DNA from 4 places in the Streptomyces sp. NPDC014907 genome. Region 2 is predicted to be linked to each of the others. Evidence: riboswitches for the same ligand, from Rfam matches in the RefSeq annotation. Region 2 holds a riboswitch; each other region holds the start of a gene.
What was found. A riboswitch is a leader RNA that binds a small molecule or an ion and turns the genes downstream of it on or off. The one in region 2 is predicted to bind cyclic di-AMP.

Region 1 (3,584 bases), on a different contig from region 2:
CGGGGTCCTGGAACGGATTCCCGCCGTGCCGCCCGCTACAGGGCGATGAGGTCCCCGAGGGGCATCAGGTCGGGGCGCTTGGCCGCGACGCGGTCCCCGGAGCTCTCGCCGCGCAGCCGGCGCCCGATCCAGGGCACGAGGTGCTCCCTCGCCCACTGGATGTCGTCGCGGCGCACCTCGAGCGTGCCGCGCGGCGGGACCGGCGGCCACGCCTGGTCGGGGTCGGCGGGCACCGGGATGCCGAGGACCTGGGCGGCGCGCAGGGCGACCCGGGTGTGTCCCTCGGGCGAGAGGTGCAGGCGGTCGCCGTCCCAGGCCCGCCGGTCCTGGACGGACTTCAGGGACCACAGGTCGAGGACCGGGCAGTCGTAGCGGTCCGCGATGGCGCGGACGTGCGCGGTGTAGGTGGCGATCTTGCCGCGCAGGTGCCGGAGCAGGGGGACGTCGCGGGTGTCGAAGCCGGTGGTCACCATGACGGTCCCGACGGCGGAGGTCAGGTCGGCGACGGCGCGCTCGAAGCGCTCGGCCACGTCGTCCGGGTCGGAGCCGGGACGGATGATGTCGTTGCCGCCGGCGCAGAAGGTCACCAGGTCGGGGGCGAGTTCCTTCGCCCGGGGGACCTGTTCCGCCACGATCTGGTCGAGGAGCCGGCCCCGTACGGCCAGGTTGGCGTAGCGGAAGGAGTCGTGCTCCGGCAGCCGGTCGGCGAGCAGGACCGCGAAGCGGTCCGCCCAGCCGACGTACGTCCCGTCGGGGCCCGGGTCTCCGACGCCTTCGGTGAAGCTGTCACCGATCGCCGTGTACGACCCGAATGCGTTCATGTCTCTTGATCTCGAATCGTCTGCCACGAACGCACATCATTCCTTCTTCCGTGTGACCTACGCGACCGTAAGGAGGGGTTGACGGCGGGTGATATATGCCACCGGTAAAGATTCCGCCACGTCGGAATACGACGGCGGCCCGGTGCTTTCGCGCCGGGCCGCCGGAAAAGGGGGTTCTCGCCGTTTTCGTCAGACGGAGACGCCGTGTCCGCGCAGGTATGCCAGCGGGTCGACGTCCGAGCCGTAGCTCGGCGAGGTGCGGATCTCGAAGTGCAGGTGCGGGCCGGTGGAGTTGCCGGTGGAGCCGGAGAGGCCGATCTGCTGGCCGCCGGTGACGGACTGGCCGGCCGAGACCGCGAGGGAGGAGAGGTGGGCGTACTGCGAGTAGTTGCCGTCGGCGTGCTTGATGACGACCTCGTTGCCGTAGGAGCCGCTCCAGCCGGCGGAGACGACCGTGCCGGCGCCGACGGCGCGGACGGTGGTGCCGGAGGAGGCGATGAAGTCGACACCGGTGTGGTAGCCGGAGGACCACATGGAGCCGGAGGCGCGGTACGGGGTGGAGAAGCCGCCGGTGACGGGGGCGACCCAGCCGGTGGAGGAACCGGTCGGGGAGCCGGTGGAGCCGCCGGGGGCGTCCGTGGTGGTGGCGGCCGGGGCGGCGGCGCGGCGGGTCTCGCGGGAGGCGCGCGGGGTGTCGTCGCCCTTCCCGGAACTCCGCGTGACCGGGGCGCTCTTCGGGCCGGCGGGGGCGGAGCCCCGGGCGCCGACGGTGAGCTTCATGCCGGGCATGATGAGGGAGGGGTCCGCGCCGATGGTCCGGCGGTTGTCCTCGTACAGCTTCTGCCAGCCGCCCGTGACGTGGTGGTCGGCGGCGATCTTCGACAGGTGGTCGCCGCGGACGACGGAGTACGTCACCGGCGTGTTCCTCGCGGCGGCCGGGGCGGCCTCGGCGGGGGTGGCCTTCACCGGGACGGCCTGCACCTGGGAGGCGGCCACGACGGCCGGCGCGGGGGCGGCGGCCGGGGCGGCCTGCTCGGCGGCGTGGGCGCCCGTGGCTCCGAGGAGCGGGAGGGCGACGACGGCGCCTCCCGTGCCGGCGGCGGCGAATCCGCGGGTGAGGAGGTTGTTCTTCGGGCGGCGGTGCTTACCCTTCGCGGGCATGGATCGTTCCTCTCCGGCGCCTGCGAGGTGAGCTGTCGGGTTCGGACTGGAGATGTCCGGCCGCGTTCTCACGCGGCTTCACCCCGAGCCGTCCTGTGTCACGGGACCGGCGTACTTCCTGGGTCCCCCGCTCCTGCCACGCATGGGATGGGTGGAATTCCGGACGGTGGCAGGATTCGGCGGTCCGACCGGATTGACGGTGACGCTAGACGAGCGGGGTCGGCGCGAACAAGCCACTGCTCCGGCCCGGGATTCCCCGCTAGATCATTACGGCGGGATCACGGTCACCCTCCGTGGATGACGGTCCTTCGATTTCCCTTTGGCGTACGGAAATCACGCCGGTCCCCCGGCCACGATCCGTCACTTCTATGACGCTGCTCACGCGCCGCCTTCCATCTCCCCCTCAACCAGGGCTTGTTATACCCAAGGCCTCAATTCGGACAGTTCCCCCATTACCGTCCGAGGGGGTGCGCCACGCGCCTCCCGCCCGGATGATTGCCCCAGGAACCCGTCCCGCGCCGGACACCCGAACGCCGACCCCCAGGAGCATCCGTGACGCAGCAGTTGCCGCAGGTCCCGCCCGCCGAAGCCGTCGAGCCCGAGCTTGCGGGGGTCCGCAACTTCCGGGACGTGGGCGGCCTGCCGACGGCGGACGGGCGTGCCGTCCGCCCCGGCCGCCTCTTCCGCAGCGGCCACCTGGCCCACGCGACCGAGGCCGACGCCGCCTTCCTCGCCTCGCTCGGCCTGCACACCGTCTTCGACTTCCGCAACGAGGCCGACCGGCGGATCGAGGGCGCGGACGTCGAGCTGCCGGGCGTGCGCAACGTGAACATACCGCTCAACGACCCGGCCGACGGCAAGGAGTTCTGGAAGCTGGTGCGCGACGGCGGGATCGCACAGCTGCGGGAGGCCCTGGGCGACGGCAGGGCGGCCGCCCGGATGTCCGATTCGTACCGGAGGATGGTGGTCGAGCGAACCACGGAACACAGCCGCATCCTGCACTCCATGGCGGAGGAGAGCGTGCCGGCGCTGATGCACTGCGCGGCGGGGAAGGACCGCGCCGGGCTCGCCGTCGCGATCACCCTGCTCGCCGTCGGGGTCGACCGCGAGGCGATCGAGGCCGACTACGTGAAGTCGAACGAGCCGCACCGCCGCTACAAGGTGCGCCGCGGCTCCACCGCTCCGGACGCCATGGGGCCCGAGGTGATGGAGTTGCTGAGCCCGCTCTTCGACGCGCGCGCGGAGTACCTGCGGGCCGCCTTCGAGACGATCGACACGACCTGGGGCTCGGTGGACGCCTATCTCGCCGAGGGGCTGGGCCTGGCTCCGGAGACGCGCGAGCGGCTGCGGGAGCGCCTGCTCACGGAGGCGTAGACCCGGCGGCTCCACCCGCCCGGCGCCCGGCCTACTGGTTCTGCCCGCCCAGCATGAAGAGCAGGTAGAGGAAGCCGGCGAAGAGGTGACCGGCGATCAGGTAGGCGAAGAGGCGGAGCACCAGGCCCTTGGGGAACTTGCCCTCCCCGCGCTCCTCGCCGGTGACGGGTGCGGACTTCTCGGACATGTCGGTCCTTTCCTTGGAATGCGTCACGAAGGTCGGCGCCG
Region 2 (3,584 bases):
ACTCGGGCCCCACTCCCGTCCCCCCGGGGCCCCGTCGCCCCGGTACGCCACTCGGCCGTACGGAAGTCGCCGTTCCCCGGCGCGGCGGCCACCCTGAGGAGGGTGCGGCGCGGTGTGGGGCCGCGAGCGGTCGGACCGGGCAGGAGAGTTCAGGTGGGGCACCCCCTAGGAGCGGCGGACCACGGGCGGCGGGACGCCGGGGGCGGTGCCCGGCGGGGCGGTGAGGGCGTGCCCGCGTACGGCGGCGCCCGGTGGTTCATCCGCGTGCTGCCGCTACTGATCATCGTGGGCGGTGTCGTCTTCGACCTGACGACCCCCGCCCCGTACACCGCCTCCCCGATGCTCGCCGCCGCCCCGCTGGTCGCCGCGCCCTTCTTCTCCCTGCTCATGACCCTGCTCACCGGGATCGCCGCCGTTCTCGCCTCGGTCGGGCTCTACCTCGGCAACGACGACGTGACCCGCGCCCCGGCCGTCGCCGAGACCCTGACCGTGTTCACGGTCTCCGGGCTCGCCCTCTTCATCAACCGCGTGGTGCGCCGCAGCAGCAAACGGCTCGCGTCGGCCCGGGTCATCGCGGAGAACGCGCAGAAGGCGGTGCTGCCGACGCCCCCCGAACGGATCGGCGGACTCGTGTGCGCCGCCCGCTACGAGGCGGCGCAGGCGGACGCGTTCGTCGGCGGCGACCTCTTCGCCGTACAGGACACCCCCTACGGGGTGCGACTCGTGGTCGGGGACGTGCGGGGCAAGGGGATGGAGGCGGTCGAGGCCGTCGCCGTCGTCATCGGGGCCTTCCGGGAGGCGGCCGAGCAGGAACGGACCCTGGAGGGCGTGGCGCAGCGGCTCGAACGGGCGCTGACCCGGGAGGGCACCCGGCGGGAGGGCCTGGACGCCGTCGAGGGGTTCACCACGGCCGTCCTGGCCGAGATCCCGCGCGCCGGCGGCAGCGGCACCTTCGACGGGTTCGTGCGGGTCGTCAACCGGGGGCACCCGCCCCCGCTGGTGCTGCACGGGGACGGACGGGTCGAACCGGTGGACCCGAGCCGGCCGGCGCTGCCGCTCGGCATGGGGGACCTGGCGTCGTGGCCGGACCGGGCCGAGGCGCGCGCGTACCCGCCGGGCACGACGCTGCTCTTCTACACCGACGGCCTCTCGGAGGCGCGGGACGGGGCCGGCGTCTTCTACGACCCGGTGGCGCGGCTGGCCGGACGGATCTTCCCCGGGCCCGAGGAACTGCTCGACGCGCTCGTGGGCGACGTGCGCCGCCACACGGGCGGCGGGGCGACGGACGACATGGCGCTGCTCGCGCTGAGCCGACCCGGGGAGGGACAGCCGGAACGGCGCCGGACGATGCCGGTGGTGCATCCGGGCGGAGGAGGTCACCACCCGTAGTCGAGAGGTGTCACTGGGATAACGATTGACAAAACGTCAGATCGCAGGGGGTTTGGAGATCCTCCGTCGCGCCCTGCTGAAGGGAGGTCAAGTCGGGACACTTCCTGCCAATTCAATGAATGATCAAGGAGAGCGGCTTGGAAACGGGGCCTCCTGTCTATTAACGTTCGATAACGCAGCGCGGTCGTCCCAGCCGTCGCAAGAGACGGCGCCGCGCGCGTGCGCCGAATCCCGAAAGGGAACCGGGGAACCACCATTTGGGGTGAATCGAGCCCGCCGCGCCCGTGCGGCGTGCCCGTAGGAGACCTTCCTGCTCCGAACCCGTCAGCTAACCCGGTAGGCGAGAAGGAAGGAAAGGAGTGCGCCTCCGTGGCGTCCAACCCCCCTGCCCCCGAAGCCCCCTTCGATGCCTTCGGTGGTGGTGCGGCCCCCTCCGCCCCCGACACCGAGTGGAACCCCACCGAGGATTCCCTGCGTGACCGGAACCGCTCCGGCGGCCGGCACCGGGTCGTCAAGCAGCGCTCCAACTTCGCCCGTTCCTCCACCGTCCTCGGCGTCGGCGTCATCGCGGCCGTCGGCGCGGGCGGCCTCGCCACCGCGCAGGACAAGCCGCCGGTGGCCATCTCGCTCCCGGACCTCCCGGACCTCGACCTGCCGGACGCCCACGACCTGCCCGGCGTCGGCTCCCTCCTGCCCGAGGAGGAGCGGGAGACGGTCGCCGAGGACCGCGTCAACCCGAACCCGCTGACCTCCACCGCCTACACCACCGGGACCGGCGAGCGGACCGGACAGGTCACGCGGGCCGCCCTGAAGACCGGGGCCCCGAGCACCGCCGACGCGGGCGAGGCGCTGCGCGCCCGCATCCTCCAGCAGGCCGAGCAGCAGCAGGCCTCCGCCGACGCCGCCGAGAGGATCGCGGCGGAGAAGGCGGCGGCGGAGAAGGCCGCGGCGGAGGCGAAGGCCAAGGCGGACGCGGCGGCGAAGGCGGCCGCCGAGGCGGAGGCGAAGGCCGAGGCGGAGGCCAGGGCGAAGGCGGAGGCCGCGGCCGAGGCGAAGGCCGAGGCCGAGCGCCTCGCCCGGCTCGCCGCGAGCTACTCGCTCCCCCTCTCCTCGTACTCCGTCACCGCGACCTACATGCAGTCCGGTTCGATGTGGTCCTCCGGGTACCACACGGGCCTCGACTTCGCGGCGCCCACCGGCACCCCGCTCAAGGCGGTCCACGGCGCCACCGTGAAGTCGGCGGCCTGGTCCGGTTCCTACGGCTACCGGATCGTCCTGGAGCTGGAGGACGGCACCGAGGTCTGGTACTGCCACCTGTCGTCCATGACGGTCGGCACGGGCCAGACCGTGTCCACCGGCGAGACCATCGGCCGCGTCGGCGCCACCGGCAACGTCTCCGGCGCCCACCTCCACCTGGAGGTGCACCCCGGCGGGGGCGGCGGCGTCGACCCGGGCGCGTGGCTGCGCTCGAAGGGCCTCACGGTCTGAGGACCCGGCGCCCGTGGCCCGAGGTCCCGGGCCCGCCCCGGCCGGGACCCCTCGCGGGGGCGCCGGCGGTCTATCCGCGGTACGGGTTGTAGTCGCCGTAGTCCAGGTACTGCGGCGGCGTCCACACCCGTCCCGTCGCCCGGGCCGCGTACGTCAGCGCGGGCGAGGCGACCGCGCGGCGCTGCCACAGGTGGTGCAGCAGTTCCCGTTCGCGGGCCGCGAAGTCGGGACCGGCCGTGCCGCGCCGGGCCCGGTCGCGCAGGAACGCGAGGGTCGTCGCGAAGGACTCGTACTCGCCGACGGCCCGGGCGGCCCGCTTGCCGTACGTCCGGGCGGCGACCGTGCGGGCGGTCCGGCGGGCCCGCATCGAGGAGAGGGCGAGCGGTTCGGCGGGGGAGAGCCAGCCGGCCGCCGCGTACGCCGGGAGCTCCCCGGCTATCGTCCGCAGCTCCCGCTGCCGGCTCCACACCGCGAGCCAGGTCAGCAGCCCGAAGGCGGGCATCATGAGCGCCCCGTAGACCGCGTAGAAGGCCAGGGCGCCCCCGAAGGTGACGGAGCCGTTCCAGGCGGCGTGCATGCCCATGGCGAGCAGCAGTCCGGCCAGGGGCAGCAGGACGCGGCGGAGCCGCCGGCCGCGCGGGGCGAGCGCGGCGAGACCGAATCCGAGACCGGTGAACACGGTGAACAGCGGATGCGCGAACGGCGAC
Region 3 (3,584 bases), on a different contig from region 2:
CTCCCAGCTCCTGTACCTGGAGTACGCGGCGCCCGACCAGGACATCGCCCTCTACATCAACTCGCCCGGCGGCTCCGTCAGCGCCATGACCGCGATCCACGACACGATCCGGATGCTCGCCTGCGACGTGGCGACCACCTGCCTGGGCCAGGCCGCCTCCACCGCCGCCGTGCTGCTCGCCGCCGGCACGGCGGGCAAGCGCGCGATGCTCCCTGGCGCCCGGGTCACGCTGCGGCAGCCCGCCCTGGACGAGCCCCTGCGGGGACAGCCGAGCGACCTCGACGTCCAGGCCCGCGAACTGCTCCGCCAACGCGCCCTCGTGGCCGGGTTGCTCGTCGAGCACACCGGACGGAGCAGGGAGCGGATCGACGCCGACCTCGAACGCCTCACGGTCCTGGACGCCCCGGCGGCGATCGGGTACGGGCTGGTGGACCATGTGATCATGAGCCGGCGCGCCTCCGCCGGCGGCACGGCGCGGTGAGCGGACCGTGGTTCCCGAACCGCCGCCGCTGCCGGCCCTGACGCGGGCCGAGGGCGAGCTGGTCGACGCGTACCTCGCGGCCGCCGACCTCCTGGGGCGGATCAACCCCTCCCGGAACGCGCACACCTACGGGGCCCTGAGGGCGGCTCAGGCCCTGGTGGGGCGGGCCGAGGCGCTGCGCGAGGCGCTGGCGCTCATGCACGCGCGGGGCGAGAGCGAGGTCCACGCGGAGACCCTGGCGCGCGCCCTCCGCGCCCTGGACGGGGAACGCAGGACCGCCCGGGTCACGCTTCCCCGGACGCGGCCGCGTTGACATTCCGGCATGTCGTGTCGAGGGCCGGACGGCCGACACCGGGCGCGGAAACGCTCCTCCGTTCGGTGGAGCCGGTGAGCCGGTGCGCGGAGGGGGCGAGTTGCGCGCCGACGGTACACATCTGGCGGAATCGGACGTTCCGTTGCCTGGTGCGAGGGTCGCCGCCCAAACCTCCGACGATCACGAAAGCATCCTGTCCACCCGAATGGTTCAGTCGTGAGGAGCCTCACAAATAGTCGCTTCCACTCGGATTTCGACCATGAAGTGGGGCAAGATCCCTGCCGACGACAAGCCCCCGCCATCCGAGGCGGGGCGGTCCGGGCGGACGCCGAGTCCTGCCGCCGTCCCGGACGTCTGGTCGACAGGATTGGACCGGCAGGAGTGGAGGACCCGAGCAGTACGGGCCGTACACGCCGTTTCCGCGGCGGGACCGGCCCTCGGGGTGAAGCCGCTACCGCGGCCGGGCATCTTCGCCTGCCCGAACCCGACAGGTCATCCTTCACAGGCGGCTGACGAAGGGTTGCGCATGACTGCGCAGATGCACGTCCCGTCCCTGCTGTCCCGGGCCGGAGCCGTCTCGGCTCTCACCCTCGCCGCCGTCGGCGGCACACTGCTCGCACCGGGCACGGCGCCGGAGGCGCAGGCCACGACCTCGCACGCGAGCAAGGCGCTGAACGTCGCCGCCTCCAAGAAGGGGGCCCCCTACCGGTACGGAGCCGCGGGACCCTCCCGGTTCGACTGCTCCGGCCTGACGCTCTACGCGTACAAGCAGGCGGGCAAGTCGCTGCCCCGCACCGCGCAGCAGCAGTACAACAAGACCCGGCACGTCTCCGCCGCCGGCCGGCAGAAGGGCGACCTGGTCTTCTTCCACTCCGGCGGCCGGGTCTACCACGTGGGCATCTACGCCGGGAACGGCCGGATCTGGCACTCCCCCAAGACCGGTTCCTGGGTGAAGCTCGACAAGATCTGGTCGTCGAAGGTCTTCTACGGACGCGTCCGGTGACCCCGCCCGGGCGCTGAGCGGGCGCGGAGGACGGGCCGGAGGAACGGTGGCGCCGCCGTCCTCCGCCCGCTCCGCCCCTCCGTCCCCGCCTCCGCCGTCCCGCTCCGTACGGGGTTCGCCCGCCCCGCCGTACGGGCCCCGCCCGCCCCCGCCGTACCGGCCCCGCCCGCCCCCGCCGCGCGGAGCGCCCGTCACCGGCTCGCCACGGGGGCGGCCGCCGTCCACGGCAGGGTGATCCGGACCGTCTTGCCGCCCGCCGCGGTGGGGGTCACGGAGAGACGCCCCCCGGCCTCCGCGGCCAGGGAGCGGATGATGACCAGGCCCCGGCCGTTGTCCTGCTGGACCGCCGCCGGAAGGCGCCGGGGCAGGCGCGGATGGCTGTCCGTGACGCCGATGTGGAGCCGCTCCCCCCGTTCCAGGCAGAGGGCCACCGTGAAGGTGGGAGACTGCCCGAAGGTGTGCACGACGGCGTTGGTGGCCAGCTCCGAGACGATCAGCCGGACCGCGTCCGCCCGGTCGGCGGCGCCGTCCAGACCCCACCCGGCGAGCACCTCCGTGACGTACCGCCGGGCCGTGGAGACCGAAGCGGGTTCGCTCGGCAGCGTGACGGATGCTTCCTGATGGTCTGCCATGACGACGCTGTCCCTTTCCCGCCGGGGCCGGTGCCCCGGATTGCGCTTCGCGCCAGATTCCCACCGATGGTGCCGCGCCGGGAGGCGTTCCCCCGGGGCAAGGGCGCATCTGTCGCCCGAAGCGGTGAACTCTGGCGTTCCCGAACGCCCTTGGGCGCCCCCCGGCCGGAAAGACCGCTTCCCCGGCGCGTCAGACGGCGGGCGCGGTCCGCAGGACCGTCTCCACCGCGCGCCCGATCTGCGCGTCCGTCAGGTCGGCGCGCGCCGTCAGGCGCAGGCGCGAGACGCCGTCGGGCACGGACGGGGGCCGGAAGCAGCCGACCGCCAGCCCCCGCTCCCGGCAGTCCGCCGCCCAGCGCAGCGCCGCCTCCGGGGAGGGCGCGCGGACCGACACCACGGCCGCGTCGGGCCGCGTCACGGACAGACCGGCTCCGGTGAGCAGTTCGTACAGGGTGGTGGCGACGGTGCGGACCCGTCCGGCGAGCCCCGGTTCGGCCGCGATCAGCCGCAGGCTCGCGAGCGCGGCGCCCGTGGCGGCCGGGGCGAGGCCGGTGTCGAAGATGAAGGTGCGGGCCGCGTTCACCAGGTGCTCGATCACGCGGGCCGGCCCGAGGACGGCGCCGCCCTGGCTGCCCAGGGACTTGGAGAGGGTCAGGGTGGCGACCACGTCCTCCGCCCCCGCGAGCCCGGCCTCGTGGAGGGCGCCCCGGCCGCCGTCGCCGAGGACGCCGAAGCCGTGGGCGTCGTCCACCACCAGTCCGGCGCCGTGTGCGCGGCAGGCGGCGGCGAGTTCCGGCAGCGGGGCCCTGTCGCCGTCCACGGAGAAGACGGAGTCGCTGACGACGAGGGCCCGGCGCCCCGGGTGCGCCTCCAGGGTCTTGCGCACGGCCTCGGGGTCGGCGTGCGGGACGACGGCGGTCTCGGCGCGCGCCAGACGGCAGCCGTCCACCAGGGAGGCGTGGTTGGAGGCGTCCGAGACGATCAGGGAGCCCCGGCCGGTCAGCGCGGTGAGCGCGGCGAGGTTGGCGGTGTAGCCGGAGGAGAAGACGAGGGCCGCCTCGAAACCGCAGAAGCCGGCCAGTTCGCGCTCCAGACGGGTGTGCAGCCGGGTGGTGCCGGTGACGAGCCGGGAACCGGTGGAGCCGGCGCCCCAGC
Region 4 (3,584 bases), on a different contig from region 2:
TGGCTGAGCGCCGCGTCAACGTCGGATGGGCCGAGGGCCTGCACGCCCGCCCCGCGTCCATCTTCGTCCGTGCCGCCACGGCTTCCGGCGTTCCGGTGACGATCGCCAAGTCCGACGGCGCCCCCGTGAACGCCGCTTCCATGCTCTCGGTGCTCGGCCTGGGCGCGCAGGGCGGCGAGGAGATCGTGCTCGCCTCGGACGCCGAGGGCGCCGAGGCCGCGCTGGACCGCCTCGCGAAGCTGGTCGCCGAGGGCCTGGACGAGCTCCCCGAGACCGTCTGAACCGTCCGGTTCACGAGCGGGCCCGGACCGGGGCCGCTCCGGACCGGGTCGAGCCGGATCGGGTCGGGTCGGACCGCTCTGGGGCGAGTCGGGCCGGAATCGTTCCGGGTCGGGTCCGGGCCGGGGCCCGGCCGGGCGCCCGAGCCGGGAACGACTCCCGTCCCCCTCGCGCCTTCGCTCTTTTCGCATCCTGAAATGCCGTGACCGCCGCAATCGCGGGGCACGGCATTTCTCCTTTCCCGTCCCCCTTTTTTCGGGCAGCACGAAAAGCGTCCGCCGAATTCCGCCCCCTTGCCCACGGTCTTGTATACGGTGGACGTGTTAATTCCGGGCGCTCGTCGTGTTGACGGCATGTTGCGGAACCCTCACACGGCCCCGCTCCGCCCCCTTGAGCCGGTGCAGCGGCAGCGAGCGCTCCGTGTGCAGCGCGGTCAGCACCCTCGCCCGCTCCGCGTCACCGCGCGCCACGGCGTCCACGATCGCGCCGTGCTCGGCCCAGGCGTCCACCGGCCGTCCGGGCTGCTCGATCGCGTACACCCAGGCGATCTTGTACCGCAACTGGGTGAGCAGCGCCGTCAGGGCCGGGCTGCCGCAGGCCTGCGCGAGCGTCTCGTGGAACCAGCCGCCGAGCGGGCGCAGATCCTCGCCCGGGCTCCGCTCGGCCCGTTCCTGACCCAGCCTGACCAGACCGCGCAGCACCTTGAGATGGGCCTCGGTGCGCCGCTGCGCGGCCCGCGCCGCCCCCAGCGGTTCGAGCAGCGCCCGCATGTCGAGCAGGTCGGCCGCCTCCCGCTCGGTGGGTTCGGCCACGTGTGCCCCCGCGTGGCGCCGGGTGAGGACGAAGCCCTCCGACTCCAGGGTGCGCAGCGCCTCGCGGACCGGGACGCGGGAGACCCCGTACCGGCGGGCGAGCTGCTCCTCGGTCAGCCGGCTCCCCCGCGCGAAGACGCCGGAGACGATGTCGTCCCGGATCGCCGTGCACACCGAATGCGCGGGAATACGCATGTCCGACCTCCGCCTCGTTCCGCGCGAGCCCATTCGGGCGGCGCCCGTTTCGCGCCCGGTCCACGACTCTATTGCAGCCCGCCGGAATTTCCGATGCCCCACCGGATTTCATGGGCTTCTTTTGGCCGAAGAAAAGCCCCGGCTCAGTGCGAGCCGGGGCTTTCTCGACGCGGGTGCCCCCCGGGTCCGGGGGCACGCGGAGGAGGCGGTGTCAGACGGCGACGCCGCGGGCGCGGAGGTAGGCGACCGGGTCGATGTCGGAGCCGTACTCGGGGCTCGTGCGCGCCTCGAAGTGGAGGTGCGGGCCGGTCGAGTTGCCGGACGAGCCCGAGACGCCGATCTGCTGTCCCGGCTCGACGGTCTGGCCGACGTACACCCCGATGGAGGAGAGGTGACCGTACTGGGTGTACGTGCCGTCGTTCATCCGGATGACGATGTTGTTGCCGTACGCGCCGCCCCAGCCGGTCTCGACGACGGTGCCGGAGCCGACGGAGACGACACGGCTGCCGTAGGCGGCGTGGAAGTCGACGCCGGAGTGGCTGCCGGAGGACCAGAGCGAACCGCCGGTCTTGTACCCGGTGGAGACGTACGAACCGGCGACGGGGAGCTGGAAGGAGTTCAGGCGGCGGCGCTCGGCCTCGCGGGCGGCGCGCTCCTTCGCCTCGCGGATCTCCTTCGCGCGGGCCTCGGCCTTGCGCTTCGCCTCGGCCCGGAGCTTCGCCTCGGCCGCGGCCTCGAAGGCCTGCCGGTCCTGGGCGGCGGCCTGGGCGTTGACGCGGTCGACGAGGGAGTCCTCGGTGATCACCTCGACGAGGCCGGTGTCCTCGGGCGAGCGGTGGTCCGTGTCGGCGGCGAGCGCCGGGGAGGCGAGGGTTCCGATGACGCCGGTGGTGGCCAGTGTCGCTGCGCCGGCGATGCCCGCGCCGCGGCGCGTCATCCGGCTCGGTCCACGATGCTTCCCGGTGGCACGGGTGAACGCCATGAAGACGCTGTTTCCTTTCCCTCCTTCTCGCCTACCGGGTTAGCTGACGGGTTCGGAGCAGGAAGGTCTCCTACGGGCCCCTCCGTACGGGACGAAGGCGTCCGATTCACCCCAGGGACTGCGTGCGGGTCCCCGGCTCCCCGGGCTCGCGCCTGACGGGGACTCGGCGATGGCTGTCCGGTGCCGCGGGTGCGGCGGGTACGACTGGCGAACAGCCGGATCGACGGTATGCGGGCCGCCAGTCGATCACCAACCGAACATGACCTTTTGTAAGACATGCCACAGGGCAGAAGATCACTCTTGCCGCCAATACGGACAATTCCCTTGCGGGTGGTCCCTCACGGCGCGCTTCTCCCCCGGAGGAACAGCGCCCTTGACGGGCCGTCGGGCCGGGACCCCGTGCGCGGGGCCGGCGGCGGTGGGCCGCCGGCCCCGCGAGGAGCGGTCAGCCGCCGACGACGGTGACCTCACCGATGCCGAGCGCGCGCACCGGCTCCGCGATCTGCGCCGCGTCGCCCACCAGGACGGTGACGAGCCGGTCCACCGGGAAGGCGCTGACGACGGCGGCGGTCGCCTCGACGGTGCCGGTCTCGGCCAGGCGCGCGTACAACCGCGCCTGGAAGTCGTCCGGCAGGTGCTGCTCCACCTGGTCGGCGAGCGTTCCGGCGACGGAGGCGGCCGTCTCGTACTTGAGCGGCGCCACCCCCACCAGGTTCTGCACGGCCGTCTCCCGTTCGGCGTCCGTGAGGCCCTCGGCGGCCAGGGTGCGCAGCACCTTCCACAGGTCGTCCAGGGCCGGGCCCGTGTGGGGGGTGTCGACGGAGCCGCTGATGGCGAGCATCGCGGCGCCGTTCCCCTCGGCGTCGGAGCGGAGCACCTGCCCGAAGGCCCGCACGCCGTACGTGTAGCCCTTCTCCTCGCGCAGCACCCGGTCCAGACGCGAGGTCAGGGTCCCGCCCAGGCAGTACGTGCCGAGGATCTGGGCCGGCCAGACGCTGGCGTGCCGGTCGGGGCCGATCCGGCCGATGAGCAGCTGGGTCTGGACGGCGCCGGGACGGTCCACGATGACGACCCTTCCGGTGTCGTCGGCGGTGATCGGCGGCATCGGGAGCGGCTCGCCCGGATCGCCGGTCCAGGCGCCCAGCGTCTCCGCCAGGACCTTCTCCAGGTCCACCCCGGTCAGGTCGCCCACGACCACGGCGGTCGCCGTGGCGGGCCGCACGTGCCTCTCGTAGAAGGCGCGGACCGCGGCGGCGTCGATCGCCGCGACGGTCTCCTCGGTGCCCTGGCGCGGCCGGGACATCCGGGACTCGGCC

Region 1: another riboswitch for cyclic di-AMP. It lies ahead of ACZ3IL_RS14255 (peptidoglycan DD-metalloendopeptidase family protein); the one in region 2 lies ahead of ACZ3IL_RS09285 (M23 family metallopeptidase).
Region 3: another riboswitch for cyclic di-AMP. It lies ahead of ACZ3IL_RS22820 (C40 family peptidase); the one in region 2 lies ahead of ACZ3IL_RS09285 (M23 family metallopeptidase).
Region 4: another riboswitch for cyclic di-AMP. It lies ahead of ACZ3IL_RS26300 (M23 family metallopeptidase); the one in region 2 lies ahead of ACZ3IL_RS09285 (M23 family metallopeptidase).

What each region holds. Positions count from the first base shown of each region.
Region 1 is NZ_JBVHEG010000004.1:454,819-458,402, forward strand. It holds gene ACZ3IL_RS14245 (STM4011 family radical SAM protein) at 1-49, shown strand, start outside; gene ACZ3IL_RS14250 (SGNH/GDSL hydrolase family protein) at 36-848, opposite strand; gene ACZ3IL_RS14255 (peptidoglycan DD-metalloendopeptidase family protein) at 1,011-1,982, opposite strand; cyclic di-AMP (ydaO/yuaA leader) riboswitch at 1,985-2,146, opposite strand; gene ACZ3IL_RS14260 (tyrosine-protein phosphatase) at 2,535-3,356, shown strand; gene ACZ3IL_RS14265 (DUF6126 family protein) at 3,388-3,543, opposite strand; gene ACZ3IL_RS14270 (helix-turn-helix domain-containing protein) at 3,567-3,584, opposite strand, start outside.
Region 2 is NZ_JBVHEG010000003.1:20,440-24,023, reverse strand. It holds gene ACZ3IL_RS09290 (PP2C family protein-serine/threonine phosphatase) at 154-1,389, shown strand; cyclic di-AMP (ydaO/yuaA leader) riboswitch at 1,602-1,747, shown strand; gene ACZ3IL_RS09285 (M23 family metallopeptidase) at 1,759-2,877, shown strand; gene ACZ3IL_RS09280 (PrsW family intramembrane metalloprotease) at 2,948-3,584, opposite strand, start outside.
Region 3 is NZ_JBVHEG010000009.1:171,219-174,802, forward strand. It holds gene ACZ3IL_RS22810 (ATP-dependent Clp protease proteolytic subunit) at 1-481, shown strand, start outside; gene ACZ3IL_RS22815 (hypothetical protein) at 489-794, shown strand; cyclic di-AMP (ydaO/yuaA leader) riboswitch at 1,187-1,317, shown strand; gene ACZ3IL_RS22820 (C40 family peptidase) at 1,321-1,797, shown strand; gene ACZ3IL_RS22825 (ATP-binding protein) at 1,989-2,429, opposite strand; gene ACZ3IL_RS22830 (8-amino-7-oxononanoate synthase) at 2,620-3,584, opposite strand, start outside.
Region 4 is NZ_JBVHEG010000013.1:99,627-103,210, reverse strand. It holds gene ACZ3IL_RS26310 (HPr family phosphocarrier protein) at 1-281, shown strand, start outside; gene ACZ3IL_RS26305 (GntR family transcriptional regulator) at 603-1,286, opposite strand; gene ACZ3IL_RS26300 (M23 family metallopeptidase) at 1,498-2,268, opposite strand; cyclic di-AMP (ydaO/yuaA leader) riboswitch at 2,282-2,447, opposite strand; gene ACZ3IL_RS26295 (M16 family metallopeptidase) at 2,714-3,584, opposite strand, start outside.